Regions from separate parts of the Massilia oculi genome, predicted to be linked through region 2. Evidence: predicted binding sites of a transcription regulator. Region 2 holds the regulator's gene; the other holds the start of a gene.
What was found. Region 2 encodes FNR, which switches genes on or off when oxygen is low (the NO sensors DNR and NnrR bind a similar motif). Its sites were predicted from a motif close to TTGATNNNNATCAA; they were not measured.

Region 1 (14,771 bases), 2.5 Mb from region 2:
GGGCAGCCACACGTCCACCGGTCGCTGTTCGATATGGCGCGACGGCAGGTCGATGCGCTCGAGCCGGCCAGTCGAAGGCTTGGGCTGCTGGCCTTGGGCGCGCGCAGCCGGCAGCGTCAGAACAGTGAATAAGCAGGCAATCGTGGCGAAGAGGCAGAAATGACGGGGCAGCATGCTCGAAGGCGTTTCAAGAGGAAGACCGGCGATGTTATCAGCAGCGCAAGCGCGGAGCGCTCCTGAGCGATTCACCGGCTTACGCTGGAAAATGTATCAACGCAACTTGATATGGCTGACCGCCTTCTCGTCACGCAGCACGAAGGCAGCATCCTCGAAACTCGGCGGCCCGAAGCGGCCGCGCGCATCGCGGCTGAAGGCATACCGCTCCTTCGGGATGCCCAGCACGTTGCGATCGAGTTTTCTATTGTCGTTCTCGTCCTGGAACGACAGCACGGCCCAGGTGCCGGGCGGCAGGTCGTCGACGGTGACCACGGTTTCGCCCACGCGCGCCGCGGCCGAGGCCGAATAGGGGCAATCCTTCAGAAAGGTCGCCTTGTCGCAGATCGCGACCCGCACCGTGCCCTTGGCAATGGTGACGCCCTGGACCCTCACCTCGATCGACGCGGCAGAGGCAAGGCCGGCGGCGCCCACGCCCGACGCCAGCAGAAGGGAAAGACCCAGGGTGCGGAAGATCGACTGCATGAAAACTCCATATGGTTAGGTTGTGAATCGTGATTGACCGCTTTTGACCGGTCCGGGCAGTCCGCGCAACCGTGCGCACGGCCGCCATGGTAGGCTGTTGGCATCCCGTAAACTTGCTCTTGCAGCCCTCAATATGCTTTTCAACGCGCTCATCGTCCTTGCCACCATCGCGTTCATGGAAGTGTTTTCCATCGTCGCGCACAAGTACGTGATGCACGGCTTCGGGTGGGGCTGGCACCGCTCCCACCACGAGCCGCGCACCGGCTGGTTCGAAAAGAACGACCTGTACGCCGTGGTGTTCGCCGCGATCGCCATCGCCCTGATCTGGTTCGGCACGCGCGGTTACCATCCGCTCGAATGGATCGGCGCCGGCATGACCGCCTACGGCGCCTTGTACTTCATCGCCCACGATGGCCTGGTGCACCAGCGCTGGCCGTTCCGCTACGTCCCCAGGAGCGGCTACCTCAAGCGCCTGTACCAGGCCCACCGCATGCACCATGCGGTCGAGGGCAAGGAGGGCGCCGTGTCCTTCGGTTTCCTGTACGCGCCGCCGGTCGCCCGCCTCAAGCGCCAGTTGCAAGCGCAGCAGGGCCAGGTCCGTCGCCCGCGCGGCCAGGACGCAGCCACAGATCGCGCCGCCGCGGCTGCGCCGACGCTACCCGGGCAGGGCTGAGGCGCGAGGCCAGCGCCTGGGCTCCGCCCAGGGCCAGCAGGCGCAGCTTGGCCGCCTTCGAGGTGCCCACCCGTTCGTCCCAGGCGCGCGGCCCACGCCGTTTCACTTCGATCCCGATCTGCCGATACACATTGCGCGCGGTGGCGATCGCCCAGGCCGAGCGCAGAGGCAGGGCGGCGAGGCCCAGCGTGGCCGATTCATAATACGGCTCGGCATGGTCGACCAGGCGCGCCGCGACGCTCGCCAGCGCCGCGCGGTGGCGCGGCAGGGCCACGTGGTCGGGCGGGATGCCGGCCTCCAGCAGCCATTCGGACGGCACGTAGCAGCGGCCGATCTTCGCATCGTCGATGATGTCGCGCGCGATATTCGTCAGCTGGAAGGCCAGGCCCAGGTCGCAGGCGCGGTCCAGCACCAGCTCGTCGCGGGCGCCCATGATCGAGGCCATCATCAGGCCGACCACGCCGGCCACGTGGTAGCAGTAGCGCATGGTGTCGTCGATGGTGCGGTAGCGCGCCTCGTTGACGTCCATCGCGAAGCCGGCCAGGTGGTCGAAGGCGTAGCGCGGGGCGATCGCATGGCCCAGCGCCACTTCCTGGAAGGCGGCAAAGGCCGGATCGCGCATCTGCTCGCCGGAATAGGCGCGCCGGGTGTCGTCGTACAGGCGATCGAGCTCGAAACTGGCGCCGTAGGCGCTCGGCGTGGCTGCGGCGAAGCCCAGTTCCTGGCCGTCGACCACGTCGTCGCAATGGCGGCACCAGGCGTACAGCATCAGCACGCTGCGCCGGGTGGCGGGCGGGAACAGCCTGGCAGCCGCCGCGAAGCTCTTGGACCCGACCTCGATGGTCTGGGTCGCGTGTTCCATCAGCTTGGTGCCGGCGTACGCGTTCATGAATGCACCCCTGCATGCACGCCCTCCAGCATCAGGCCGGCGGTCGCCTTGGCCGAGCCGATCACGCCCGGCACGCCGGCGCCGGGATGGGTGCCGGCGCCGACCAGGTACAGGTTGGGCAGCTCGGGGTCGCGGTTGTGCGGACGGAACCAGGCGCTCTGGGTCAGGATCGGCTCCAGCGAGAAGGCCGACCCCAGGTGGGCATTGAGCTGGTCGCGGAAGTCGTGCGGCGTGAAGATGCGGCTGGTTACCAGCTGGCTGCGCAGGCCCGGCATGTAGCGCCGTTCGAGGTAGTCGAAGATGCGGTCGCGGTAGCGCGGGCCTTCGGTCTCCCAGTCGATCGGCGCATTGCCCAGGTGCGGCACCGGCGCCAGCACGTAGTGGCTGCCGCAGCCGGGCGGCGCCAGCGAGGGATCGGTGACGCAGGGCGCGTGCAGGTAGAGCGAGAAATCGTCGGCCAGCGTCTTGCCGTTGAAGATGTCCTTGATCAGCTCGCGGTAGCGCGGGCCGAAGCACACCGTGTGGTGCTGCAGCTGCTCGTGGTGTTTATCCAGGCCGAAGTACAGCACGAACAGCGAATTGCTGAAGCGTTTCTTCTTGAGCGCCTCGCCGTTGCTGCTGCCGCGCCCGTGGTTTTTCAGCAGGTCGCAATAAGTGTGGACCACGTCGGCATTCGACGCCACCGCATCGGCCGTGAACCAGCGGCCGTCTTCCAGCCGCACGCCGCTGACGAGATTGCCGGTGGTCTCGATGCGCGCCACCGATGCGTTCAGTTCCAGCTTGCCGCCCATGTCCTCGAACAGCCGCACCAGGCCTTTCACCAGGGCGCCGGTGCCGCCGCGCGGGAACCAGACGCCCCAGCGCCGTTCCAGCGCGTGAATGAGGGTGTAGATCGACGAGGTGGCGAAGGGGTTGCCGCCCACCAGCAGCGAGTGGAAGGAGAAGGCCTGGCGCAGCTGCTCGTCCTTGACGAAGCGCGACACCATGCCGTACACGCTCTTCCACGCCTCCAGCCGCGCCAGTTGCGGGCCGGCCTGGATCATGTCGCGGAAGGAGAGAAACGGTACGGCGCCCAGCTTCAGGTAGCCTTCGTCGAACACCGCCTTCGAATACGCCAGGAAGCGCCGGTAGCCGGCGACATCCGCCGGGTTGCGCGCATGGATCTGGCGGTCCAGCGCATCCTGGTCGTTGGCGTAGTCGAAGTGGCTGCCGTCTTCCCAGCACAGGCGGTAGAAGGGCGCGACCGGCAGCATCTCGACGTAGTCGCCCATCTTCTTGCCGCACAGGGTGAACAGCTCCTCGATCGCCGACGGATCGGTGATCACGGTGGGGCCGGCGTCGAACACGAAGCCCTGGTCTTCATAGACGTAAGCGCGGCCGCCCGGCTTGTCGCGCTTTTCGAGCAGGGTCGTTTGCATGCCGGCGGCCTGCAGGCGGATGGCCAGCGCCAGGCCGCCGAATCCGGCGCCGATCACGACGGCGCGCTTTGGTTCGAGTCTCGGCTTGAAATTCATCTGGTTCATTCTGCGATCCTGATCTGATAGGGGTGGGTCTTGCGTACCGCGTCAAAGGCTTCCATGACGGGTACCGGCGGCTTGCCGGTCAACAGGCGCGCCTTGTCGACCAGGGTCGGACGACCGGCGTAGAAGCGAGCGATCAAGGGCGCGGGCAGGCGATAGAACCGCTGCATCACGCGCCAGCGGTGGTCGGGGCTGCCGGCCAGGAACAGCATGCGGTTGAGCATGCGGAAGAAGCGTTGTTCGTCCCAGGCTTGCCGCGCCTGTGCGCGGATGGCGGCGAACAGCCTGGGGGCCGACAGCTCGGGCAGGGCGGCAATGCGCTCGGCCAGGCGCACCGCGTGCGGCAGCGAGTAGCCGGTGGTCGGATGGAACAGGCCGGCGCGCAGGCCGACGCTGGGCTGACCGTGAAGCTCGTCCCAGAAGCGGTCGAAGTCGCCGGCCAGCACGATCGGCAGCGAGCCTTGCTCTTCGCGCAGCATGTCGCGCACGCGCCAGCCGCGCGCGTCCACGTAGGCGGCGATGTTGGCGCGCAGGCGCTCCGGATACCAGGCGGCGCTGTCGACGTAATGGGTGTCCTCGACCAGCACGCGGTCGGGCCCGAAGGGCAGCAGGTAGACGAAGCGGTAGCCGCCCTGCTGGGCCACGCTGGCGTCCATGATCACCGGCGCGGTCAGGCCGTGGGCGGCGTCGAGCCGCAGTTCCTGGCCGAGGAAGGTCTGGTAGCCGAGCGCGAGGTGGCTGCTGGCGCGCATGCCGCGGCCGTCGATGACGGCGCGCGCGCGCAGGGTTTCGCCATCGGCCAGCCGCACGCTGGTGGGGGTCACATCGTCGATCCAGACGCCGGTGCGCAGCGAAGCGCCGAGGGCCGGCTCGACGACGTGGGCCAGGTCGAGCGCGGCGATGCTGGCGTAGCCGCCCGCCAAAGTGCGGGCCAGGTCGGGAAACACCACGTCGTAGCGCGGCCAGCGGTGCGTGACCAGCGGCGCGATCCAGCGCAGCTGCGCGGCGTCGAGATCGCTGTCGTGGAACGACCAGGTATGGTTGCCGCCCAGGCGCTTGCCCTGTTCGAGCACCAGGATGCGCAGCTCGGGACGCTCGCTGCGCAGGCGCCACGCGATCAGGCTGTTGGCCAGGCCGCCGCCGGCCAGGATCAGGTCGTAGGCGACCGTGCTGTGCGCATTGCGATGTTCATCCATGGCTGGCCAGGCCTCGGGTCGCGGGTTGAAGGCCGAGCGCGGCCTCGATGACGTCGGCCGCGCGTGGCGCGCCGCCGGCCTGGCGGATCTGGTCGGCCAGCGGCGCCATGCGCTGCCGGAAGCCCGGCTCGTCCAGCAGGCGGCGCAGCTTGCCCGAGAGCTCGCCGACGCTGGCGAAGCGCGGCGAGGCGCGCAGGCCGACGCCGGCATATTCGACACGGGCGGCGGCGCCCGGATGGTCGAAGGCGATCGGCAGCGCCAGGATCGGCGTACTGGTGGCGATGGCTTCCATCACGGTGTTGGCGCCGGCATGCGAGATGACGGCGTCGGCACGCGCCAGCACGGCAAGCTGGGGCACGAAGGCGTGCACACGGGTGTCGCCGATGCGTTCGAGCGCGCGCACCTGGGCGTCATCCAGGCCGCCGCAATGGGCGACCAGCAGTTGCGCGTCCTGGCGCGCGCAGGCTTGCGCGATGCGCTTGAACAGGCCGAAGCGCTGGCTGACCAGGGTGCCGAGCGAGGCGTAGACGAAGGGGCGCGTGCTCGATGCGGGCGGCAGCAGCGCGGCCAGTTCGGCAGGCGACTGCGCCGGCGTTTGCGCTGGCGCCGCGGCTGGGCTGTGCAGCGGGCCGACGTGATGAAAATGCGGCGGCAACGAGCGCCGAGGGAAATCGAAGCCCGGCACGATCTGGCCGACCTGGGCGAGCGGCGACAGGCATTCGTGCAGTTTGGCGCGCGGGCTCAATCCGAGCTGCCGGGCTGCGGCGGAGATCGCGCGCTCGTGCGGGCGCATCATCCAGTCGTAGACCATGGTGCTGCCTTCGACGATCTTGAAGGCGCGCTCGCTGTCTTCATACATGAACGGCATGACGGGCAGCGGGATGCCCGGCTCGCGGTTGACCGGCAGCGCGCAGGCGACCGAGACGAAGGGCATGCCGATGCCCTCGGCCACCAGGCCGCCGGCCGCTTCCATCTGGTCGGCGACAATAAAATCGGCCTGCAGCCGGCGCAGCGCGTACGGCAGTTCGCGGCACAGCATCGTGGTGCTGGCCGCCATGTCGAGGATCACGCGGCGCAGGCCCAGCGGCGAGCCGGGATGCGCCACCCTGGCGAGCATTGCGGGCAGGGAGCCTGCCGGATGGGTATCGCTGCCGATCGCGTGGAAGCCGATCCGTGCATCCTTGACATAGTCGATGGCGTCGGGACGATGCACGAAGGTCACCCGGTGCCCGCGCGCGATGAGTTCGAGCGCCAGCTTCGACAAGGTATTGAAATGGCTGTAGAGCGCCGGAGCCACGACCGCGAAATGCGCCATGCGGAACCGCGCCGGTCAGGTGAGAGGCAGTTCGGCCAGCTGGGCGTTCGGACGCGCGTCGCGGGCCTTGGCCGGCTCGGGCGCGAAACGCTTGGCCTTGGCCTCCTTGGCGAACAGTTGCGCCACGAACTGGCGCGTACGGCCCTTGGCGCCGACGGCGGCGACCAGGCAGCGGTCGGCCTCCAGCAGGCACGCAGCGAGGCGGCGCAAGGCTTCGTCCCGGCCCAGCGTGTTGATCAGGGTTGCCTTGCCAACGTCCTTGTCCGTGTCCTTGCCGGTCACGGCGCTGTCCTTGCCGTCCAGGAAGTCGTCCTTGATCTGGAAGGCCTGACCGGCCGCGAGCGCGAAGGCGCGCAGTTGCTGGGCGACATCGTCGCCGGCATGACAGATGATGGACGCCATGTCGACCGCCACGCCCAGCAGCAGGCCGGTCTTGAGTTCATTGGTGGTGGCGATGGCTTCCGGTGAGCGGGCGCCGCCGTGCAGGTCTTCGAACTGGCCGCGCACCAGGCCCTGTTCGCCCACGGTTTGCGCCAAGGTCGCGACCAGGCGCGCGCGCGTGGCCGGCTGGATGTCCTGGGCCTGCGACAACACGCCGAAGGCGCGGCTCAGCAAGGCGACCGAGGCAAGGATGGCCACGTCTTCGCCGAACTGGATGTGGATGGCAGGTTTGCCACGCCGCAGGCTGGCGTCATCCATGCATGGAAGGTCGTCGAGGATTAGCGACGCGGCGTGCACCAGTTCGACCGCGCAGGCAACGTCGATCAACGCCTTCGATGCGCAACCGAGGTCGCGTGCGACCAGCATCAGCAGCAGGGGGCGCATGCGCTTGCCGGCGCTGAGCGCGGAGGCGCGCATGGCGTTGGTCAACTGGTCGAGCGGACCACTGACGGCCAGCAACTCGTCGATGCGGCGATCGATGGCGAACCGCATTTCGGCCATCTCGTCGACCGGTGCGCGATCGAACTGTTCCAGGCGGAGCCCGTCGTAGCGCGGTGTTGCTGTCTTCATGCGAGCCCCCTGGGAAAGTTATTGAACTTGATAACCATCATACCGGAGGAGATATTAAAAGATCGTCAATCACGCTCAATCGTGCGGCGGATTTTTGCCTGAAAACGATGCAATAAGATGCGATAGAGAAATTGTTTGCGGGACAAATGCGGTTCGGCTCGTCCGACTCCGTCAGACAGGACCCAGGTTCGCGGTTCAGGCAGGCTGTTCTTCGGGGAACAGGATCTTCAGGAAGGCGCGCACCACCGGCGCGTCGTCCTGCGCGGGATAGCTGATGTACAGGTTGGCCGATGGCGCGTGGGCGTGGATCGGCAGGAAGCGCACGCCCGGCCAGCCGATGCGGCTGGTGGTGTCCGGCATCAGGGCCACGCCCAGGCCGGCGCCGACCATGGCCAGCAGGGTCTGCGGCTCGGCCGCTTCCTGGAAGATGGTCGGCTGGAAGCCGGCGTTGACGCAGCACTGGATCAGGTAGCGCGGCTCGGCCGACTGGTCCAGGTGCAGGGTCAGCATGGGCTCGCCCGCGATCTCGGGCAGGTCGATGAAATCGCGTTCGGCCAGCGGATGGCGGGCATTGACCGCCACGCAGAACTGCTCCCTGAAACAGAGTTCCTGGCGCAGGTTGGCCTGCTTGAGCACGTCCTGTTCGATGCGCGGTTCGCGCCAGAAGCCGACATCGATCTGCTTGCTGCGCAGCGCTTCCCACTGGTCGTTCGGACCCAGCTCGTGGATGGTCCAGGTCACGCGCGGAAACTGGCTCTGGAACTGCTCCAGCAGCCCGGGGATCGGGCCCCACATCGCCGAGCCGACGATGCCGACCCGCAGCCGCCCGACTTCGCCGCGGTCGATCTGGCGGATCGTGTCGATGGTCATGCGCATCTTGCCCAGCAGCTCGGCCGCCTCGACCATCAGCGCGCGCCCGGCCACGGTCAGCTCGAAGCTGCGCGTGGTGCGGGTGAACAGCTTCACCCCCAGTTCGCTCTCGAGCTTCATGATCTGCTGCGACAGCGGCGGCTGCGAGATGTGCAGGCGCTCGGCGGCGCGGCTGAAGCTCTTTTCCTCGGCCACCGCCAGGAAGTACTTGAGCTGTTTGAGGTCGATCGACATGGCGGTCCGCGCTTTTTCGTTGCCGTCAGGCGGCCTTGTGCTGCAGCGCCACGGCCAGGCGCGCGCCGACCAGGGCGTTGTGCTTGACCAGCGCGATATTGGTGGCCAGGCTTCGGCCCCCGTCAGCTCCTTGATGCGGGCCAGCAGGAAGGGCGTGACCCGCTTGCCGGTCACGGCCTGCTGCTGCGCCTCTTGCAGCGCCTGGTGGATGATGGCGTCGATCTCGTCCGGCGCCAGCGCCGCGTCAGGAGGCACCGGGTTGCTGACCACCACCCCGCCTTTCAGGCCGAGCTGCCACTTGGTGCGGATGAAGGCGGCTTGGCTCTCGGGCGTGTCGAGCTGGAAGTCGGCCTTGAAGCCGCTGTCGCGCGTGAAGAAGGCGGGAAAGCCTGGCTGGCCGACGGCCAGCACCGGCACGCCGTGGGTCTCGAGGTATTCGAGCGTCAGGCCGATGTCGAGGATCGACTTCACGCCGGCGCACACCACGGCCACGCTGGTCTGCGCGAGTTCCTGCAGGTCGGCCGAGATGTCGAAGCTGGTTTCGGCGCCGCGGTGCACGCCGCCGATGCCGCCGGTGACGAAGACCTCGATGCCGGCCAGTTCGGCGCAGATCATGGTGGCGGCGACGGTGGTCGCGCCCAGGTGGCCCTGGGCCAGCACATAGGGCAGGTCGCGGCGGCTGACCTTGATGGCGTCGGGCGAGGAACCCAGCGTTTCGAGCTGGTCGTCAAGCAGGCCGACGCAGATCTTGCCGCCAATGATGGCGATGGTGGCCGGCACGGCGCCGGCGTCGCGGATGACCTGCTCGACTTCGCGCGCGGTGCGCACGTTCTGCGGGTAGGGCATGCCGTGCGAGATGATGGTCGATTCGAGGGCGACGATCGGCTTGCCGGCGGTGCGGGCGGCCGCCACTTCGGGCGAAAACAGGAGGAAGGAATGCATGGTCGAATCTCTATTCAGTCGGTGACGATGTCCTGGACCGGGGCGTCGAACAGCCCCGGCGCCAGTTGCGGGCAGACGGTCTGCGCGCAGGCGATGGTCATGGCGGCGAGGGTCTGGCCGCGGCGGCAGGCCAGCTCCAGGTCCAGTTCGGGCTGGCCGCTGTACAGGCTCCAGCAGACGGCGGCGGCGAAGGCGTCGCCGGCGCCGGTGACGTCGATCATGTCGGCCGCGTCGACGGCCTGGCCTTCGAGCAGCCCGATGCCGGTGGCGGTCGTGAACACGACGCCCAGCGAGCCGCGCGTGACGATCACGTCCTGGACGCCATCGCGCCGCAATTCGGCGCAGGCCGCGGCGATGTCGGCATCGGTCGCCAGCGGCCGGCCGACGCGCGCCGCCAGCTCGCCCAGGTTCAGGATCAGCAGGCGCAGGCCGGTGAGGTCGCGCGGCAGGCGGTCGATCTTCGGTTCCGAGACGGCGACGATTACCATCGGCACGCCGTCGCGCCGGCTGCCTTCCAGCAGGGTGGCGACGGCCTCGCGCGGCAGGTTCAGGTCGGCGACGATCAGGGAGGCGCCGGCGCGCTGCTGTTCGCGGGTCGCCAGGAAATCGGGCGTGAGCGACTCGTTGATCTCCATGTCGGCCAGGGCCACGCGCATGTCGCCGTCCTCGTCGAGCACCGCGGTGTAGGTGCCGCTGGCGGCGCCGTCCACGCGCAGCGCGCCGCGCGTATCGATGCCGGTTTCGTCGGCGTAGGAGAGCAGGGCGCGGCCGGACGAATCGCCGCCGACCGCCGTGACCAGCGCCGTGGGGACGCCCAGGCGCGCCAGGTTCTCGGCGATGTTGCGCGCGACGCCGCCGAAGGATTCGGTCTGGCGCGCGGGGTTCGAGGTGTTCAGGGCCAGCCTGCCGAGCGTGCGCAACTTGCGGTCGAGGTTGGCCGCGCCGACGCACAGGATCGGCCGGTGGTCGGGCAGCACATAGGCGCGGCCGAGGATGCGGCGCTCGCGCACCAGGGTGGCGATGTAGTTGGCGACCGCGGAGCGTGACAGGCCGAGATGGCCTGCCAGGTCTTGCTGCGAGATGAAGGGATTGGAACGGATCAGCTCGTATAACTGTTCTTTTTTCGGCATCGCGTTCATGTGCGCCGCCAGGCGCATGAGACAATTGTTTTATTATGCTAGACAATTGTTTGAGGCATGTCAACGAATCTTTCTTTCAGTGTAAGCATGCTCCGTGGCACGTCACACAATTTATCTTTAAAAAATATAAATCGAGAAGAAAAAGTGTATTTGCCATACATATCGCCAATCATGCATAGTTATAATATCTAGTTGTCCAAATGCGCTGCACTCGCGCGCGCTGGACATCTGCCTCTCTCATCCGCGATCCCACATCACCCGTTTTTATCAAGGAATATCATGTCCAGCAATACCCCATTCGAAGCCGCCGACATCATTCGCGCCCGCAAGCCGGGTTTCGCACCGCGTGTGGCGCTGATCCTCGGTTCCGGACTGGGCGTGCTGGCGGAACAACTGGTCGACGCGGTGTCGATCAGCTATGCCGACCTGCCGGGCTTTCCGATCTCCACCGTGCACGGCCACGCCGGCGAACTGGTGCTGGGCCTTCTCGCCGGCGTGCCGGTCGCGTGCATGAAGGGCCGCGGCCACTTCTATGAAGGCTATGGCCCGGGCGTGATGACCTCGGCCATCCGCACCCTCAAGGAAATCGGCTGCGAGCTGCTGTTCGTCACCAATGCGGCAGGTTCGCTGCGCGTCGAAGCCGACGCCGGCAGCCTGGTCGCGATCACCGACCACATCAATTTCCTGCCGGGCAGCCCGATGGCCGGCCCGAACGACGAGCGCTTCGGCCCGCGCTTCTTCAGCATGTCAAACGCGTATGACGCGGAAATCCGCGAGCAGGTCAAGGCCGTGGCCGCGGAGAAGGGCATCGTCCTGCACGAAGGCGTGTACCTGGCCGCAGCCGGCCCGCATTTCGAGACCGTCGCCGAAATCCGCGCCTTCAAAACGCTGGGCGCCGACGTGGTGGGCATGTCGCTGATCCCGGAAGTGATCGCCGCGCGCCACTGTGGCCTGAAGGTCGCCGCCGTCTCGGCGATCACCAACCTGGCCGAGGGCCTGTCGCCGTTCGCGCTGTCGCACGAGCAGACGCTGAAATACGCGGCGGTTGCGGCCAAGGACATGGTCACCCTGATCCACGCTTACATTGAACGCCTGGGCTCGACCCCGCGCACCGACGCATAAATCATTTGAATAGGAAGAGCGAAGACCATGTCACGCGCATTCATCCTCCTGCTTGATTCCTTCGGCCTCGGCGCACTGCCGGACGCCGATCAATACGGCGACACTGGCGCCAACACCTTCGGCCACATCGCCGAGTGGGCTGCCAAAGAGGGCAAGCCGATGTCGCTGCCGAACCTCGAGAAACTGGGCCTGGCCGCTGCCGCGCACAAGGCGAGCGGCGAATGGGCGCCCGGCTTCGACCTGCGCGACGGTTTCACCGGCGCCTGGGGCGTCGCCCGCGAACAGTCGACCGGCAAGGACACGCAGAGCGGCCACTGGGAAATCGCCGGCGTGCCGGTGCTGTTCGACTGGGGTTACTTCCCCAAGACCGTGCCGTCGTTCCCGAAAGAGCTGACCGACAAGCTGCAGCAATTGACCGGCGTGCCGGGCTGGCTGGGCAACTGCCACGCCTCGGGCACCACCGTCATCAACGAACTGGGCGACGAGCACGTCGCCACCGGCAAGCCGATCCTGTACACCTCGGCCGACTCGGTGCTGCAGATCGCGGCGCACGAAGAACACTTCGGCCTCGAGCGCCTGTATCAGGTGTGCGAAGCGGCCTATGAGCTGGTCAAGCCCTACAATATCGGCCGCGTCATCGCGCGTCCTTTCGTGGGCGCCAACGGCGACTACAAGCGCACGTCGAACCGCCACGACTACGCCGTGCCGCCGATCGCGCCGACCCTGCTCGACCACGTCAAGGACGCGGGCGGCGAGATGATCGCCCTCGGCAAGATCAGCGACATCTTCGCGGCGCAAGGTGTGACGCGCCTGGTCAAGGGGCCGGACAATATGGCCTTGTTCGACCGCCTGCTGGAAGTGGCCGATGAGGCGGGCGACAAGTCGCTCACTTTTGTGAACTTCGTCGACTTCGATATGCACTTCGGCCACCGTCGCGACGTCGCCGGCTATGCGAACGCGCTGCATGAGCTGGATGCGCGCCTGCCGGAATTCATGGCCAAGCTGAAGGATGGCGACCTGGTCGTGATCACCGCCGACCACGGTTGCGACCCGACCGCGCCCGGCTCGGACCACACCCGCGAGCACATCCCGATGATCTTCTTCGGCCCGAACGTCAAGGCGCAGGAACTGCCGACCGCCGACACCTTCTCGAGCATCGGCGCCACCCTGGCCAAACACCTCGGCGTCAAACCACTTTCGAACGGAACCGCACTGCTATGACCCAGCCCCTGGATTTCAAACGTAATGCCGGCATGGCGCTGGACCTGGGCCTGGTCAATGGCGTCAAGGTCAACCGCAATGCGGCCGACCGCCGCGCCGCCAGCCTGGCGAACCGCCGCACGGTCAAGAAGGAATACCAGGCCGCCTGGCTGGTGCGCGCCATCGAGTGCATCGACCTGACCACCCTCGGCGGCGACGACACCCCGGGCCGCGTCGAGCGCCTGTGCATGAAGGCGATGCGCCCGCTGCGCGCCGACCTGATGCAAGCCCTGGGCCTCGAGACCTTGAGCACCGGCGCGGTTTGCGTGTACCACGAGATGATCGCCCCGGCCGTCAGGGTGCTGAACGGCCGCCTGCCGATCGCCGCCGTGTCGACCGCGTTCCCGGCCGGCCTGTCGAGCATGGAAACCAAGGTGCGCGAGATCGCGCTGTCGGTGGCCGCGGGCGCGACCGAGATCGATATCGTGATCACCCGCCAGCACGTGTTGACCGGTAACTGGCAAGCGCTGTACGACGAGATGGTGGCCTACCGCCAGGCTTGCGGCGAAGCGCACGTCAAGGCCATCCTGGCCACCGGCGACCTGATCACCCTGGAAAACGTGGCCAAGGCATCGATGGTGTGCATGATGGCCGGCGCCGACTTCATCAAGACCTCGACCGGCAAGGAGGGCGTCAACGCCACCATCCCGGTATCGCTGGTGATGGTGCGCGCGATCCGCGACTACCACGAACTGACCGGCTTCCAGGTCGGCTACAAGCCTGCCGGCGGCGTGTCGAGCGCCAAGGCGGCGCTGCAATACCTGACCGTGATGAAGGAAGAACTGGGCAACGACTGGCTGCAGCCGCACCTGTTCCGCATCGGCGCTTCCAGCCTGCTGACCGACATCGAGCGCCAGCTGGAGCACTATGTGACCGGGAACTACTCGGCCGCCCATCGCCACGCGCAACCTTAATTCCGGACTTCGTCATGCCAACAATCAAAGAGATTCTTAACACCATGGATTACGGTCCCGCACCAGAGAGTACCAAGGAAGCGCTCGCGTGGCTGGACCAGCATGGCCGCCGTTTCGGGCTGTTCATCGACAACGCCTGGAGCGAGGCCGCCGAGACCTTCGCCACCAACAACCCGGCCGACGGCAGCGAGCTGGCGCAGGTGACGCAAGCGACGCAAGACGACGTCGAACGCGCCGTCGCCGCCGCGCGCCGCGCCCAGCCGGGCTGGGTGGCCCTTGGCGGCCATGGCCGCGCAAAAATCATGTACGCGCTGTCGCGCCTTCTGCAAAAGCACGCGCGCCTGTTCGCGGTGCTCGAGACGCTCGACAACGGCAAGACCATCCGCGAAACCCGCGATGCCGACCTGCCGCTGGCCGCGCGCCACTTCTACCATCACGCGGGCTGGGCCCAGCTGCAGTCGGAAGAATTCGCCGACTATCGCGCCGTCGGCGTGGTGGGCCAGATCGTGCCGTGGAACTTCCCGCTCCTGATGCTGGCGTGGAAGATCGCGCCGGCGCTGGCCGCCGGTAATACCGTCGTGTTCAAGCCGGCCGAGTACACGCCGCTGACCGCGCTGCTGTTCGCCGAGCTCTGCCAGCGCGCGGGCGTGCCGGCCGGCGTCGTCAACATCGTGACCGGCGACGGCCGCGTGGGCGAAGCCATCGTGAATCACCCCGGCATCGACAAGATCGCCTTCACCGGCTCGACCGAAGTCGGTCGCCTGATCCGCAAGGCGACCGCCGGCAGCGGCAAGAAGCTGTCGCTGGAGTTGGGCGGCAAATCCCCCTTCATCGTGTTCGACGACGCCGACCTCGATGCGGCGGTCGAAGGCCTGGTCGATTCGATCTGGTTCAACCAGGGCCAGGTCTGCTGCGCCGGTTCGCGCCTGCTGGTGCAGGAATCGGTATACGAACGCTTCATCGGCAAGGTCAAGGCGCGCATGCAGA
Region 2 (14,771 bases):
GATGCTCGCGGGCGTAGTCGACGTCCAGCGCGCGCAGCATGCGAACGGTCGGCACATTGCGTGAGCGCGACAGCGCGTGGCGCACCGTGACGGGGCCCTCGAACACATTGTCGTCGTTGCGCGGCGACCAGTTGGCATACGCCTTCTCGGCGCTGAAGTCGAGCGGCTCGTCGAGGATTTGCGTACCGGGAAAGAAACCGCGCTCCAGGCCGGCGGAATAGACGAAGGGCTTGATGCTCGATCCCGGCTGGCGCCAGGCCTGCGTCACGTGGTTGAACTTGTGGACCGAATAATCGAAGCCGCCGACCAGCGCGCGGTAGGCGCCGGTCCCCGTGTCGAGCGCCACGAAGGCGGCGGCCACCTCGGGCAGCTGGGCGATCGACGGGGCGCCGTCGGCGGCCCTGGCAAGCCGGATGACGGCGCCGGGCGCCAGCTTCGTCGCGGACCTGGCCTTGCTTGAGAGGGCGCCGGCGGCAAAGCCGAGCCCCGGGCCGGTGATCTCGACCGCGTCGCCGTTGGCGAGCTGGGCGCGCACCCGTTTGGGCGATGCGGCGACGATCACCGCGGGCACCAGACCGTCAACCGCAGGGCGTTTCTGCAGGGCCACCGCGATGGCGTCCTCTCGTTCTGCGGTGTCGGCCGGCAGCGCGATGCGCGCTTCCGGGCCGCGGTAGCCGTGGCGGCGGTCGTAGGCGAGCACGTTGCGGCGCACCGATTCATAGGCCGCATCCTGCTCGGCGGCCACGATGGTGGTGGTGACCGTGATGCCGCGTTCGTAGGCCGCCTGGCCGTAGCGGGCGTGCACGGCCTGGCGCGCGATCTCGGCGACCCAGGCCGCGCGCGGATTCAGCGTGGCGCCATAGCTGCGCACCTGCAGGCGTTCGGCCACGGCGCGGCGGTACTGGGCTTCGGTGATCATCGCCAGTTCGCGCATGCGCCTGAGCACCACCTGCTGGCGCTTCCTGGCCGCCTGGGGATTGGACACCGGGTTGCTGCTGGAGGGGTTCTGCGGCAGGCCGGCCAGCATCGCGATCTCGGCCAGGGAGAGTTCCGGCAGCGGCTTGCCGAAGTAGGTGCGCGCCGCGCTGGCGAAGCCGTAGGCGCGCTGGCCGAGATAGATCTGGTTCAGGTAGACCTCGAGGATCTGGTCCTTGGAGAGCGCCTTTTCGATCTTCCAGGCGAGGGCGACTTCAAGCAGCTTGCGCGGCATTGTCTTGTCGCGCGACAGAAAGAAGTTGCGCGCGACCTGCATCGTGATGGTGGACGCGCCCTGGCTGCCGAAGTCGCCGATATTGGCCTTGGCCGCACCAAGCGCGCGGATCCAGTCGACCCCGCCGTGCTCGTAGAAGCGGGTGTCCTCGATCGCCAGCACGGCCGACTTGAGCAGCGCCGGCACCTTGGCGATCGCGACGAACTCGCGCCGCTCGGCGCCGAATTCGCCGATCAGGACCTTGTCGGCGGTGTACACACGCAGCGGGATCTTCGGGCGATAGTCGGTGACGGCCTTGATGTCGGGGACGTCCGGCAGGATGGAGGCGCCGGCCACGTGCGGGGTGGTCGCGAGCAGCAGGGTGGAGAAGAGGATGACGAGGGAGCGACGTGGTTTCATGGCGTTTTTCGTGGACGGTTGGTCGAACGCGGCCGATCTTACGGTCGCGCTGCGGCCGGGTCATGTGAAAAGCCCGAGGTAGCGCGACGTGCCCCGGCGCGGCGCGGCTGGCGCTCCCTTGGCTTGCCGTGGCGGCGCAGCCGGCCTTGCGCAAGTGGCCGGCGCTACCCGTGAAGCGGGCAACTGCGCAACGACAGCGTAGAATGGCCGGGGTGCGATGGCCGGTTCGGCCTTCGCTTGCCACGTTCATTCTTGTCCATCCAATCGTATGATTTTTCCGCCACCCCCACCCCTCACGTGCCTGCGCCGTCAGGCAGCTCTCCTGATGCTGGCTTGCGGCGCCCAGTTCGCCCACGCCGATGACGGCGACGCCATCAATCCCGATCGCCCCAACGTCGCCAACTCCAGCCAGGTGGTCGGGGACGGCCGCCTGCAGCTCGAGATTGGCGTCAACTGGGATCGCCAGCGCAACGACGACCTGCACGTGCGCAGCTTGAGCACGCCGGCGCTGCTGCGTATCGGCGTGGGCGACACGACCGAACTGCGCGTCGAGACCGAGGGCCGCAGCATCGAGCACGAGCGCGATCCGGCTACCCGTGCGCACACCACGACTGCGGGCTGGAATGCCGCGTCGGTCGGGTTCAAGCGGCGCTTTGCCGACGGGGAGGGAGTGCATCCGGCCCTGGGGCTGATCGGCACAGTGGCGCTGCCAAGCGGTAGTTCGGCGCTGCGGGTCAAGGGCGTCCTGCCCCAACTGGTGCTGGCGGCCGAGTGGGAGCTGCCGAAAGGCTGGTCGTTGGCCGTGACGCCGGGCGTCGGAGCCGACGTGGACGATGAAGGCGCGCGCTACCGCTACGGCATCCTGGCGGCGTCGCTGGGCAAGAAATTCACCGAACGCCTCCAGGGATTCCTCGAAGTGGCGGCGCCGCAGATCGCTTCCGCATCGCATGGCGGCGATCGGGTGCAGGCAGACGCCGGCGTGAGCTGGCGACTGAACAGGAACTGCCAGGTCGATGCGATGGTGGTGCGTGGGCTGAATGGACATACGCCCGATCTGGGCCTGGCGTTCGGGCTGTCGGTGCGGCGCTGAACCCGGAGCGCCCGACATGCGCACTGCCTATGAGGCGGATGCCTGATTTCAGGCGCTTAATGCGTGTCCCGGTGCGCGGAGGCGCATGAGATGACGCCCGCCATCAGCAAGGCCAGCGCAGCCGTCTCGAACCCGGTCGGCCAGCGCGCTTCCCACAAAAAGCCATACAGGGCCGCGAAGATCGTCTCGAACACGATCATCTGGCCCATCAGGCTCAGGGGCAGCGCGCGGCTGGCGTGGTTCCACAGGGCGTTGCCGACCACCGAGCACAGGATGGCGACCGCGCTGACCAGCGCGCCGAACTCCAGCCAGGCCGGCAGGGTATGCTGGCCCGGCGCCAGCACGAAGGCCGGCACCGCCAGCGCCAGCGCCATCAGCCCGGTCACCACGCCCACCAGCAGATTCCACTCATGCGACGAAATCCCCTCGATGCGCGCCAGCCAGCGGCTGTTGTGCACCGCGAAGATGGTCCACGACACCAGCGCGCCGAAGGCGCAGGCCAGGCCGGCCAGCGAGCCGGGCCCGGACGCCGACAGCGACTCCCAGCCGATGCAGGCGAGACCCGCGCCGCTCAGCAGGAGTGACGGCAACAGACGGCGCAGCGGCACGGCATGACGGTCGCGCGATCCCACCAGGGTGACCGCGATCGGCAGCAGGCCGATCACGATCGAGGCCATGGCGACGCCGCCCAGCTGCACCGCATTGGCGAGGAACAGGTAATAGACGATGTTGCCGGTGAGGCTGAGCCAGATCAGGGTGCGCCAGGCCGGCCAGCCGAGGTGGCGGCGCAGCCGTCCCAGGCTCGGGGCGATCAGGATGGCGGCGACCAGGCCATAGGCCAGGTAGCGTCCGGCCGAGAGCTGGATCGGCGGGAATTTGGGCGCCAGTTCCGGGGCCAGGAAGACCAGGCCCCAGAGCGCGCCGGCGGCGATCCCGGCGCCGATGCCGGGCAGGGTGGAGCGGGACAGGCCGCCCGCGCCAGTAGCGGTGTACATGATGAATCTCCTTTTGAGTGGAGATTTTCTGATGTGGACATGCGCCCGGTCTTGGCCGGGACTACTGCGGTTTTGGCGGATTCTCCCGAGCTGCGCGCCGACACGCGGCGGGCGTGGTATCGAGCACCCGGCGCATCGCCCGCGTCAGGCTGGCCTGGTCCGAGAAGCCGCAGGCGAGGGCGATGTCGGCCACGCTGCGCGCGCTGTGGGTCAGCAGGCCGCGTGCACGGTCGAGGCGGCAGTTCAGCAACCAGGCATGCGGTGTGCTGTCCAGTTCTTCGCGAAACAGCGCGTGCAGGCGGCTGACGCTCAGGTTGGCGGCGCGCGCCATCGATTCGGTGCTCCAGGCCAGTCCGGGCGCGGCCTCGATGCGCGCCAGCAGAGCGGCCAGGCGCGAGGTGGCGCGCGGCGCGTCCAGGCTCAGGGTGTCGAGCAGCAGCGGCACCCAGCCCCGCACCAGCGAATGGGGCGGGGCGGACTCCCGGGCCATCAGTCCCATGAACTCGACCAGCTTGCGCGGGGCGGGGCCGAGGGTGACGAAGGGCTGTTCCAGCAGGCGCTGCCAGGGGCCGTTGTCGAAGGCGGCGCCGTCGAGGTCGACGATCAGGGAGCCGTTCGCGCCCGGGCTCGATTGCGCATGCCAGGCGCCAGGCGCGACCAGCGCGCCATGCAGGGGATCGAGCCGGCCGCGCCGCTCCTCGATGTCGAGCATGACTTCGCCGTGCACCGGCAGCACCAGCTGGGCGAAGTCATGGCGGTCGCCCCAGTGCACGCGGTCGTAGCTGCGCAGGTGCAGGTCGGGCGTCATGCCGTATCAGGCCATCGGGCTGCACGCATCGGTGCCGGCCGCCAGCGCCTTCAGCTTGACCGGATCGAGCAGGGTCACTTCGCGCTTGTCGACCTCGAGCCAGCCCTGCTTTTTGAAACGCGACAGCAGGCGGCTGATGCTCTCGATGGTCAGGCCCAGGTAGTTGCCGATGTCTTCGCGCGACATGCGCAGCTGGAAGCGGTTGGCGGAATAGCCACGGGTGGCATAGCGCGCCGACAGATTGACCAGGAACACGGCGAAGCGCTGCTCGGCGCGCATATTGCCGAGCAGGAGCATGACGTTCTGCTCGCGCGTGATTTCCTGGCTCATGATGCGGTGGAAGTGGCGCAGCAGGGTCGGCACTTCGCCGAACAGGTCTTCCAGGCGCGCGAACGGGATCTCGCACACCTCGGAATCTTCCAGCGCCACCGCGTCGCAATGGTGGGTGCCGCTGATCGCGTCCATGCCCAGCAGCTCGCCGGCCATCTGGAAGCCGGTGATCTGCGCTTCACCGGCGGCGTTCACCTGGTAGGTCTTGAAGTGCCCGAAGCGCACCGCATACAGGTTGCGGAACGGCTCGCCCACGCCGTACAGGCGCTCGTCGCGCTCCATGCGGCGGCGACGGCCGATGATCTTGTCCAGGCGGTCGATCTCGGCGTCTTCCAGTCCCATCGGCAGGCACAGCTGGTGCATGCTGCACTGGCCGCAGGACTTGAGCGCGTGGATATTGAGAGGCGGCCCGGATTGCCGGGACAGGGAGTGGCTCATGAGGGATCGTCGCTTGGTTCGGTTACAGCGGGATTATAGACGTGTTGAGACGTTTATCTCGGCAAACTGATGCCATTTATTTGCGTATAAGAAATATTTCGTTGCGTTACAGTCCGTCGGCGCCCTGGGCTACCCCGGCTGCATCGGTTGGCCGTGCGGGCAACTGTGCGCACGCGATATGCTGCGAGGTCTACACTCCCCCATATAAATTGAACAACTGGAGTGTTCCCCAGTGTCATCGACAAGCACGAGCCTACCCGATCGCAGCGCCATTGCCACCGTCATCGTGCGCCCGGAGATGCCGCCGGGAGCAGAAGACCAGGCCAGGGCGGACCTGTATGCCTTGCTCTCCCGCCTGCTGCTGGCCGCGCCCGACGCCGCGCTGCTCGATGCGCTCGCGTCCAGCGATCCCATCCTGGCCGAGGGCGGTGACCCGGCGCTCGAACGCGCCTGGGACCAGTTGACCGTGGCGTCCGGCGTCATGGATGCCCAGGTCGTCCACGATGAATTCAGCGCGCTGTTCGTCAGCATCGGCACGCCGCCGGTCGACCCGTACGGCTCGCGCTACCTGGCCGGCTACATGAACGACACGCCGCTCGCGCAGTTGCGCGCAGACCTGGCCCGGCTCGGCCTGGCGCGCATCCGGGGCAGGGGAGAGTTCGAGGACCACCTCGGCGCGCTGTGCGAGACGATGCGCGTGCTGGTGGCCGGCGCACCCGGCGTCCGGCGCCAGCCGCTGGCGGTGCAGCGGCACTTCTTCGAGGTCCACGTCGGCAGCTGGTGCATGCGCGCGCTGGACGACATCGCCGGTGCCGAAGGCGCCAATTACTACCGCCTGGTCGCGCGCTTCGCCCAGGCATTCCTGGCAATCGAGGCGGAAAGCTTTGGAGTAGGAGAGGAAACCGATGAGCAAGCATGATCCACAAGTCCATGACCGGCCCGACCCGGCGCGTCGCGGCTTCCTGAAAGCCGCGCCGCTGGGCGCGCTGGTGGTGGCCGCCGCCGCCCCGGCGGCCGCTGCGCCCGAGGCCGCCCCGGCCGCGCCGGACCCCAAGGCCAAGCGCGGCTACCACGAGACGGATCACATCCGCCGTTACTACGAGACCGCCGCCTACTGGTAGGCAAGCAGAGGAATCCCCATGTCACTGGTCAAGTCCACGCGCGACAACGCCTTGAAACGGCGCCGCTTCCTGGTCGGCGCCGGCGTCGCCGCCGGCGCCGGCGCCCTGGCGCGCCAACTGCCGCTGAACGTGATCGAACCGGCACAGGCCGATCCGGTCGCGGAGTCCCCGGTGCCCACCGAGGTCAAGCGGACGGTATGCAGCCACTGCTCGGTCGGCTGCTCGGTCGATGCCGTCGTCGCCAACGGCGTCTGGGTGCGGCAAGAGGCCGCCTTCGATTCGCCGATCAATATGGGCGCCCATTGCGCGAAGGGCGCCTCGGTGCGCGAGCACGCCTTCGGCGAGCACCGCCTGCGCTATCCGATGAAGCTGGTCAATGGCAAATACCAGCGCATCTCCTGGGACCAGGCGATCGACGAGATCGGTGACAAGCTCCTGCAACTGCGCAAGGAAGCCGGGCCCGATGCGCTGATGGTGATCGGCAGCTCCAAGCACAACAACGAGCAGGCCTATCTGCTGCGCAAATGGGTATCGTTCTTCGGCACCAACAACTGCGACCACCAGGCCCGCATCTGTCACTCGACCACCGTTGCCGGCGTGGCCCAGACCTTCGGCTACGGGGCGATGACCAACTCGTTCAATGACCTGCACCACAGCAAGGCGGTGCTGTTCATCGGCTCCAACCCGGCCGAGGCGCACCCGATCTCGATGCTGCACTTCCTGCACGCCAAGGAGCTGGGCGCCAAGATGATCGTCATCGATCCGCGCTTCACACGCACGGCGCGCTTCGCCGACCACTATGTGCGCGTGCGGCCCGGCACCGACATCCCGCTGGTGTGGGGCATCCTGTGGCATATCTTCCATAACGGCTGGGAAGACAAGAAGTTCATCGAAGAGCGCACCTGGGGCATGGAGGACGTGCGCGCCGAAGTCATGAAATGGACGCCAGATAAAGTGTCGGACGTCACAGGTGTACCGGAATCGGCGGTGCGCATGGCGGCCGAGATGCTGGCCACCAACCGTCCATCGTCCGTGGTCTGGTGCATGGGCATCACCCAGCACCACGTCGGTACCGCCAATGTGCGCGCGCTGTCGATCCTGCAACTGGCGCTGGGCAATATCGGCATTCCCGGCGGCGGCGCCAATATCTACCGTGGCCACGACAACGTCCAGGGCGCCACCGACGTCGGCCCCAACGGCGATTCGCTGCCCGGCTACTATGGCCTGGCCGAAGGCGCCTGGAAGCATTTCGCCGCGGTCTGGGGCGTCGACTACGAGTGGATCAAGTCGCGCTTCGGCTCCAAGGAGCTGATGGAAAAGCCCGGCATCACGGTGTCGCGCTGGTTCGATGCGGTCAACGAGGAAAACCAGTTCATCGACCAGCCGAGCAATCTGCGCGCCGTGTTCTACTGGGGCCACGCGCCGAACAGCCAGACCCGCCTGCCGGACATGAAGGCGGCGATGCAAAAGCTCGACATGATGGTGGTGATCGACCCCTATCCGAGCATGACGGCGGCGATGCATGGCCGCAGCGACGGCGTCTACCTGTTGCCGGCCGCCTCGCAGTTCGAGACCCAGGGCTCGTGCACGGCCTCCAACCGCTCGATCCAGTGGCGCGAACGGGTGATCCAGCCGCTGTTCGAGTGCAAGACCGACCACGAGATCATGTACCTGTTCGCGCGCAAGCTGGGCTTCGCCGACGAACTGGTGAAGAACATCAAGGTGGTGCACAACGAGCCGGTGGTCGAGGACATCCTGCGCGAGATCAACCGCTCGTGCTGGACCATCGGCTACACGGGCTGCTCGCCCGAGCGGCTCAAGCTGCACATGGAAAACAAGCACACGTTCAACCCGACGACCCTGCGCGCCGATTCCGGCCCGTGCAAGGGCGACTACTACGGCTTGCCGTGGCCCTGCTGGGGCACGCCGGAGATGAAGCATCCCGGCACGCCGATCCTGTACGACCTCAACAAGAGCGTGGCCGAGGGCGGGCTGCCGTTCCGCGCCAACTGGGGCGTCGAGCACAACGGTTCGAGCCTGCTGGCGGCCGACGGCTCGACCACCAGGCACAGCGAGCTGGACTTCGGCTACCCCGAGTTCGACCACGTGTTCCTGAAAAAACTGGGCTGGTGGGCCGAGCTGACCCCGGCCGAGCAAGCCATGGCCGAGGGCAAGAACTGGAAGACCGACCTGTCGGGCGGCATCATCCGGGTCGTCATCGCTCATGGCTGCGCACCGTTCGGCAATGCGCGGGCGCGCTGCAACGTCTGGAACTTCCCCGATCCGGTACCGGTCCACCGCGAGCCGCTGGCCACGCCGCGGCGCGACCTGGTGGCCCAGTACCCGACCTACGACGACAAGGCCAACCACTGGCGCCTGCCGACGCTGTTCAAATCGGTGCAGGCGGTCGACTATTCGAAGGACTTCCCGCTGATCATGACCTCCGGCCGCCTGGTCGAGTACGAGGGCGGCGGCGAGGAGACACGTTCGAACCCCTGGCTGGCCGAGCTGCAGCAAAACATGTTCGTCGAAATCAACCCGCGCGACGCGGTCCAGATCGGCGCCAGGCTGGGCGAATACGTGTGGCTCGAGACCCCGACCGGCGCGCGCATGAAGATGATGGCGATGGTCACCGAGCGGGTGCCGGTGGGGCTGGTGTGGGCGCCGTTCCACTTCGGCGGCTGGTGGATGGGCGAAGACCTGGAGCGCCACTATCCCGAACATGGGGCGCCGATCGTGCGCGGCGAGGCCATCAATACCGGCTGGACCTATGGCTACGACGCCGTGACCATGATGCAGGAAACCAAGGTGTCGCTGTGCCGCGTGGTGCGCGCCTGAGCTGACGAAGGAGACCGACATGCCAGCAAGAATGAAATTTATCTGCGACACGGAGCGCTGCATCGACTGCAACGGCTGCGTGACCGCCTGCAAGAACGAGCACGAACTGGCCTGGGGCATCAACCGGCGCCGGGTGGTGACGATCAACGACGGCATCCCGGGCGAGCGCTCGGTGTCGGTCGCCTGCATGCATTGCACCGACGCGCCGTGCCTGGCCGTGTGTCCGACCAACTGCATCTACCACACCGAGGACGGCATCGTCCTGCACAGCAAGGACCAGTGCATCGGCTGCGGCTACTGTTATTACGCCTGTCCGTTCGGCGCGCCGCAATTCCCCGAGACGGGCCTGTTCAACCACCGCGGCAAGATGGACAAGTGCACCTTCTGCGCCGGCGGTCCGGAACCGGACACCTCGGAAGCCGAGTTCAAGAAGTATGGCCGCAACCGCATCGCCGAAGGCAAGCTCCCGGCCTGCGCCGAGCAGTGCGGCACCAAGGCGCTGCTGGGCGGCGACGCCAACATCATCGCCGACATCTATCGCCAGCGGGTCGAGACGCGTGGTTACGGTCCGCAGCTGTGGGGCTGGAAGATCGCCTACGGCAAGCCCAAGCGCGGCGGCGAGTACAAGGCCAAGGGCGACTCTCCGCGCGTCAACCAGGACGTGCGCGATTCGCAGAACCATTCCGGGAGGTTCCCGACATGAAGCTCATCAAGCCATGCGCACTGATCCTGCCGGCGCTGCTGCTGGCCGGCTGCCTCGAAGTGGACCAGCATCCGCCATGGCTCCATGGCGAATACGCCGGCAAGAAGGACGACCGCCATTATCACCGCCGCTTCCACGACGACCGCCTGGCCTGGTGGGCCACGGTCGAGAACCGCAACGGCAAGCAGAACGAATACAACCGGGCCAATCCCTGAGGAGGCGACATGCGAGCGAACCTGAATGTGCTGCGCGCCATGCTGCTCCTGGTGACGGCCCTGGGCTTGAGCAGCAGCTGGGCCGGCGTCAAGAACCAGAACGCCACGCTGGCCTATGCCGAAGAACAGACCATGCTGCAGATCGAGGCCGACTCGGTGGTGCCCGATCCCGGCATGACCAGTTCCGCCTCGGGCCGGGTGCACATGGACCGCCACTACCTGGGCCAGTACGGCGCCAAGGAGGGCAACGTCATCGTCCAGCGCGGCGGCAACACCTGGCGCCACCTGCGCAACGGGCCGCTGGCGACGATCGCCGGCTTCATCCTGCTGGCGGTGCCGCTGGCGATCTTCGTGTTTTACCGGACCATCGGCCCGGCCAATCAGGTGGCCGAGGCCGGCCGCAAGATGCAGCGCTTTAACCGCTGGGAGCGCCAGGTGCACTGGGCCACGGCCTTCAGCTTCATTGCCCTCGGCATCACCGGCATCGTCATCATGTACGGCAAGAACATCATGCTGCCGTGGATGGGGCACGACCTGTTCTCCTGGGTGGCGATCGTCTCGAAATACCTGCACAACTTCGTCGGGCCGCTGTTCATCCTGTGCTCGATCCTGATGTTCTTCACCTTCTTGAAGCGCAACTTCTACAACCGCGCCGACTGGCAATGGGTCAAGCAGGGCGGGGGCATCGTCAGCCACAAGCACGTCCCGGCCGGCTTCTTCAATGCCGGCGAAAAAACCTGGTTCTGGGGCGGCGTGGCGCTGCTCGGCCTGATCATGTCGGTCACCGGCCTGGTGCTCGACTTCGCCGTCGGCCAGACCCGCTACGTGATGCAGGTGGCCAACGTGCTGCACGTGGGGGCTGCGGCGCTGTACATGGCGGCCGCGATGGGCCACGCCTACATCGGCACTGTGGGCACGCCCGGCGCCTATGATGCGATGCGCTACGGGACGGTGGACGAGAACTGGGCCAGGGCCCACCACCAGCTGTGGTACGAACAGATGAAGACCGGCGTCCCGCCCGGCATGGACAAGGACGGCAAAATGGTGCCTGGCCAGGGTGGCCGGCCACAACCCGGCCCTGCGCACTGAGGAATGGTGATGAGACGACGCACTGCATCGATCCTGGGCCCCGTGGCGCTGCTGGCTTGCTCGCTGGCCGGCTGCGACCGCGGCCAGGCGCCCGCCGCCAACGGCGTGATCCAGACCAGGTACCCGGGGCAGGTCTCGGCCGGCGGCATGACGAGCGGCCAGATCATGGCGCGCACGGCGCGGCCGGAAACCGACGCCACCTATGCCGGCGGCACGCCGGGCACAGCCGGCGGCTCGGGCGGCAATACCAGCGGCGCCGAGACCGGCGGCGCGACCCGGGAAACCGGCCAGGGGCCGTCCAGCGGCGTCACCCAGCCGTCCAGCTCCGGGCGTGAAGGCGGCACTGTGCCGTCGGGCGAGAATCGTCCCGCCGCGCCGGCGCCGGGGACTACCGAAGCCCCGGCGGCCAATAATGCCGCGCCCCAGGGGCAATCAGGAGGAACACGATGACGACCATGCGATTGCGCTCTCTGTCCGCACTGGCGTTGGGCCTGGGCCTGGCAGGCGCGTCCTGGGGGGCGCTGCCGCCGCCATCGCCGGCGCAAGCCCAGGCCGCGGCGGCCAAGAAGGCCGAGGCCGACGCCAAGGCGGCCAGGGAAAAGGAAGCCTTGAGCGCGTCGATGGACCGGATCAGCGGTCAATGGCGCGAGCGCGCCGCGCAGGAGGGGTGGACCATCAAGCCGCCGCCGCCCGTGAGCGGACCAACGGGTGTCGCCGCATCCGATCCGACTCCGGCAGGCGCCGGCGTGCCGGCGCCTGCCCCTGCCGGCGGCGCCCCGGGCACTTCGGGCGCCGCGCCCGCCACGGCTGCCGCGCCGCTCGGCGCGCGTGCGCTGCACGCGGCCAATGTGCCGGTCAAGAGCGAGAAACTGGGTACGGCGCGTCCAAGCGAGGACGTCAAGCAGGGCCCGACCCGCGCCGAGCCGCCCGGCACGCCGCAGACGATGAACAAGAAAGGCGTCCCTGCAAACGCCCCCGCACAAATGAAGGCAGAGCGATGAAAATGGGAAGCATGCCGGTCGCCATCATCATGCAGCGGCGCGCGGTGCAGCACCGCTGGGGCGATATGGACAGCTGGGCCGCGGTGGGCGTCGTGCCGGACCGCGGTGAGCTGCCGCGCCTGTCGGTGCTGAGCGAGAGCGCGGAACGCGACTATTACCTGGTCTCCGGCCTCGCGCTCGAACTGTACACCGACGAGCACGAAGGCTATTACGAGAACATCATGGCGCCGGAATCGAAGGTGTTCGTCCTGTGGCGGATGGAAGACGGCCGCGCGATGCCGGCCCGCGCGTCGGTGAGCTACGTGGAGGGCACGCGCATGTTCGATTCGGGCGAGTCGGCCGACGGCGTGACCATGCCGGCCGAGATCTACAGCTGGGTCGCGGGCTACCTGCGCGAGCACTTCACGCCGCGCCCGCGCAAGGGAAGGCAGCACGGATGAGCGCTGACGTCATGCTGGATGAAGGATTCCTGCGCCGCTGGGCGCGCCTCAAATCGACGCCGGAGCCGGCGGAGCAGCCCGTGGCCGTCGAGGCGCCGCCTCCCGCCGTCCAAGTGGCGGTGGAGGAAGAGGCAAGGCCGCAGCCGACCCTGGACGACGTGGCCCGGCTCACGCCGGAATCCGATTACTCTGCCTTCGTCGCCAAGGGCGTCGACAAGGCCGTGCAGCGCATGGCGCTCAAAAAACTGTTCGCCGATCCGAACTTCGCGGTGATGGACGGCCTGGACATCTATATCGCCGACTACAACAAGGCCGCGCCGCTCACCGACGCCATGCTGGCTGCGCTCAAGCACGCACCGGGCGTGCTGGAGCGCCTGCTGGATGAGGACGCCGACGATCCGGCAGTCGAGGGCGGGGGCGCGCCGATGCAAGGGACCACATGAACATCCGATTCAATGACGGGGCGGCTTCCGACCCCGTCCAGGACGGCCGCGACCGGGCCGCCCGCCTGGCCGCGCTGCAGGCCGTTCGCGACCTTCCCGACTTCGACGCGGCCGCCACGGTCGACTACCGTTCGCACGGGCGCACGCTGGTGGTGGGGCGCGCGTGTGACGCGCTGCCGCTGGCCGACCGGCTGGCCGGCACGCTGTCGGTCACCGTGCTGCTGCTGGACGAGCCGGACGCATCCGACCGCCCGCAGCCGCGCCTGTATCCGGTGCACAGGGCGCAGAAGGTGGCCGTGGCCGGCTGGCTGGGCGCCTTCGAGGCGCGCTGGCGCGCGGCGGGCGAGCCAGTGGGCGAGGGCAGGTTCGACCTGGTGCTCGACCTGTGCCCGGCGCGCCTGATCGCCAGCCATCAGCGCCCGCACGGCTATTACGCGCCCGGCGAGGACCAGGCGGCGCGCCTGGCTGCGGTCGAGGCGCTGCTCGACATGGTCGGCGACTTCGAGAAACCGAAGTACTTCAGCTACAAGGAGCGCATCTGCGCCCACGGCCGTAACGGCATCCAGGCCTGCACCGCCTGTGTCGATATCTGTTCGGCGCAGGCGATCGTGAGCGACGGCGACCGCGTGAAGGTCAACCCGTATCTGTGCGCCGGCTGCGGCGCCTGCGGCACCGTGTGCCCGACCGGGGCCATGAGCTACGCCTACCCGCCGGTGCCGTTCACCGGCAGGCGCATCCAGGCCGCCTTGCGGGCCTTCCGCGAGGCGGGCGGCGCGCATCCGGTGCTGCTGCTGCACGATGCGCAGGCGCTGGACGTGGTGAACCGCCTTGGCGACAGCGTCCCGGGGCGCATCCTGCCTTTCCCGCTGCACCACGTCGCCTCGACCGGCATCGACGTCTGGCTGGCGGCGCTGGCCTATGGCGCGGCCGGCATCGCCGTGCTGGCGACGGGCGACGAAGCGCCGCAATACGTGCAGGCGCTCGGCGAGCAGATGGGCATTGCCCAGGCCGTGCTCGATGGCCTTGGCTATGCCGGGCCGCACTTCCAGTTGCTCCAGTTGGGGAATGCTCCACTGGAGGCGGCCCGGGAACTGGCGCTGGCCCTGCGCCATGCGCCGCGGGGCGACACGCCGGCCACGCCCGCCGTGTTCCACCTGTCGGTCGAGAAGCGCAACACCCTGGATTACGCCCTCGACCACCTGCACCGCCACGCCCCCCAGCAGCCGCCGCACATCGGCCTGCCCGTCAAGGCGCCGTTCGGCGCGCTGCTTGTGGACCGCCAGGCCTGCAGCCTGTGCATGTCCTGCGTCGGCGTCTGCCCGGCCAATGCGCTGCAGGACGGGCAGGGCGCGCCGCAGCTGCGCTTCATCGAGAAGAACTGCGTCCAGTGCGGCCTGTGCGCGAATACCTGTCCCGAGAACGCGATCGTGCTGGCGCCGCGCATCTCGTTCGCGCCCGAGCGCATGACGGCAGTCGTGCTGAACGAATCGCAGCCCTTCCACTGCGTCCGCTGCAGCAAGCCGTTCGGCACGCTGCAGATGGTCGAGAACATGCTCGGGCGCCTGGGTTCGCACCCGGCGTTCGCGGCCAACCTCGATCGCCTGCGCATGTGCGGCGACTGCCGCGTGATCGACATGATGGTGCCCGCCGA

Region 1: DIR46_RS08585 (carbohydrate kinase) is a predicted target of FNR. The motif match lies at 10,539-10,552, and genes of this name have one in related genera.

Annotation. Positions count from the first base shown of each region.
Region 1 covers NZ_CP029343.1:1,849,170-1,863,940, reverse strand. The annotation lists gene DIR46_RS08635 (alpha/beta hydrolase) at 1-174, opposite strand, end outside; gene DIR46_RS08630 (DUF2141 domain-containing protein) at 271-699, opposite strand; gene DIR46_RS08625 (sterol desaturase family protein) at 833-1,372, shown strand; gene crtB (15-cis-phytoene synthase CrtB) at 1,263-2,261, opposite strand; gene DIR46_RS08615 (phytoene desaturase) at 2,258-3,784, opposite strand; gene crtY (lycopene beta-cyclase CrtY) at 3,781-4,977, opposite strand; gene DIR46_RS08605 (glycosyltransferase) at 4,970-6,292, opposite strand; gene DIR46_RS08600 (polyprenyl synthetase family protein) at 6,308-7,303, opposite strand; gene DIR46_RS08595 (LysR family transcriptional regulator) at 7,499-8,407, opposite strand; partial or broken gene DIR46_RS08590 (pseudouridine-5'-phosphate glycosidase) at 8,433-9,349, opposite strand; gene DIR46_RS08585 (carbohydrate kinase) at 9,364-10,488, opposite strand; gene xapA (xanthosine phosphorylase) at 10,768-11,610, shown strand; gene DIR46_RS08575 (phosphopentomutase) at 11,638-12,831, shown strand; gene deoC (deoxyribose-phosphate aldolase) at 12,828-13,784, shown strand; gene DIR46_RS08565 (aldehyde dehydrogenase family protein) at 13,799-14,771, shown strand, end outside.
Region 2 covers NZ_CP029343.1:5,229,383-5,244,153, forward strand. The annotation lists gene DIR46_RS23520 (penicillin-binding protein 1A) at 1-1,609, opposite strand, end outside; gene DIR46_RS23525 (transporter) at 1,935-2,699, shown strand; gene DIR46_RS23530 (DMT family transporter) at 2,756-3,694, opposite strand; gene DIR46_RS23535 (AraC family transcriptional regulator) at 3,756-4,502, opposite strand; gene fnr (fumarate/nitrate reduction transcriptional regulator Fnr) at 4,509-5,270, opposite strand; gene DIR46_RS23545 (TorD/DmsD family molecular chaperone) at 5,503-6,189, shown strand; gene DIR46_RS23550 (formate dehydrogenase) at 6,176-6,391, shown strand; gene DIR46_RS23555 (formate dehydrogenase subunit alpha) at 6,410-9,229, shown strand; gene fdh3B (formate dehydrogenase FDH3 subunit beta) at 9,249-9,932, shown strand; gene DIR46_RS23565 (hypothetical protein) at 9,929-10,147, shown strand; gene DIR46_RS23570 (formate dehydrogenase subunit gamma) at 10,157-11,236, shown strand; gene DIR46_RS23575 (hypothetical protein) at 11,246-11,686, shown strand; gene DIR46_RS23580 (hypothetical protein) at 11,692-12,237, shown strand; gene DIR46_RS23585 (DUF3305 domain-containing protein) at 12,234-12,677, shown strand; gene DIR46_RS23590 (DUF3306 domain-containing protein) at 12,674-13,120, shown strand; gene DIR46_RS23595 (4Fe-4S binding protein) at 13,117-14,771, shown strand, end outside.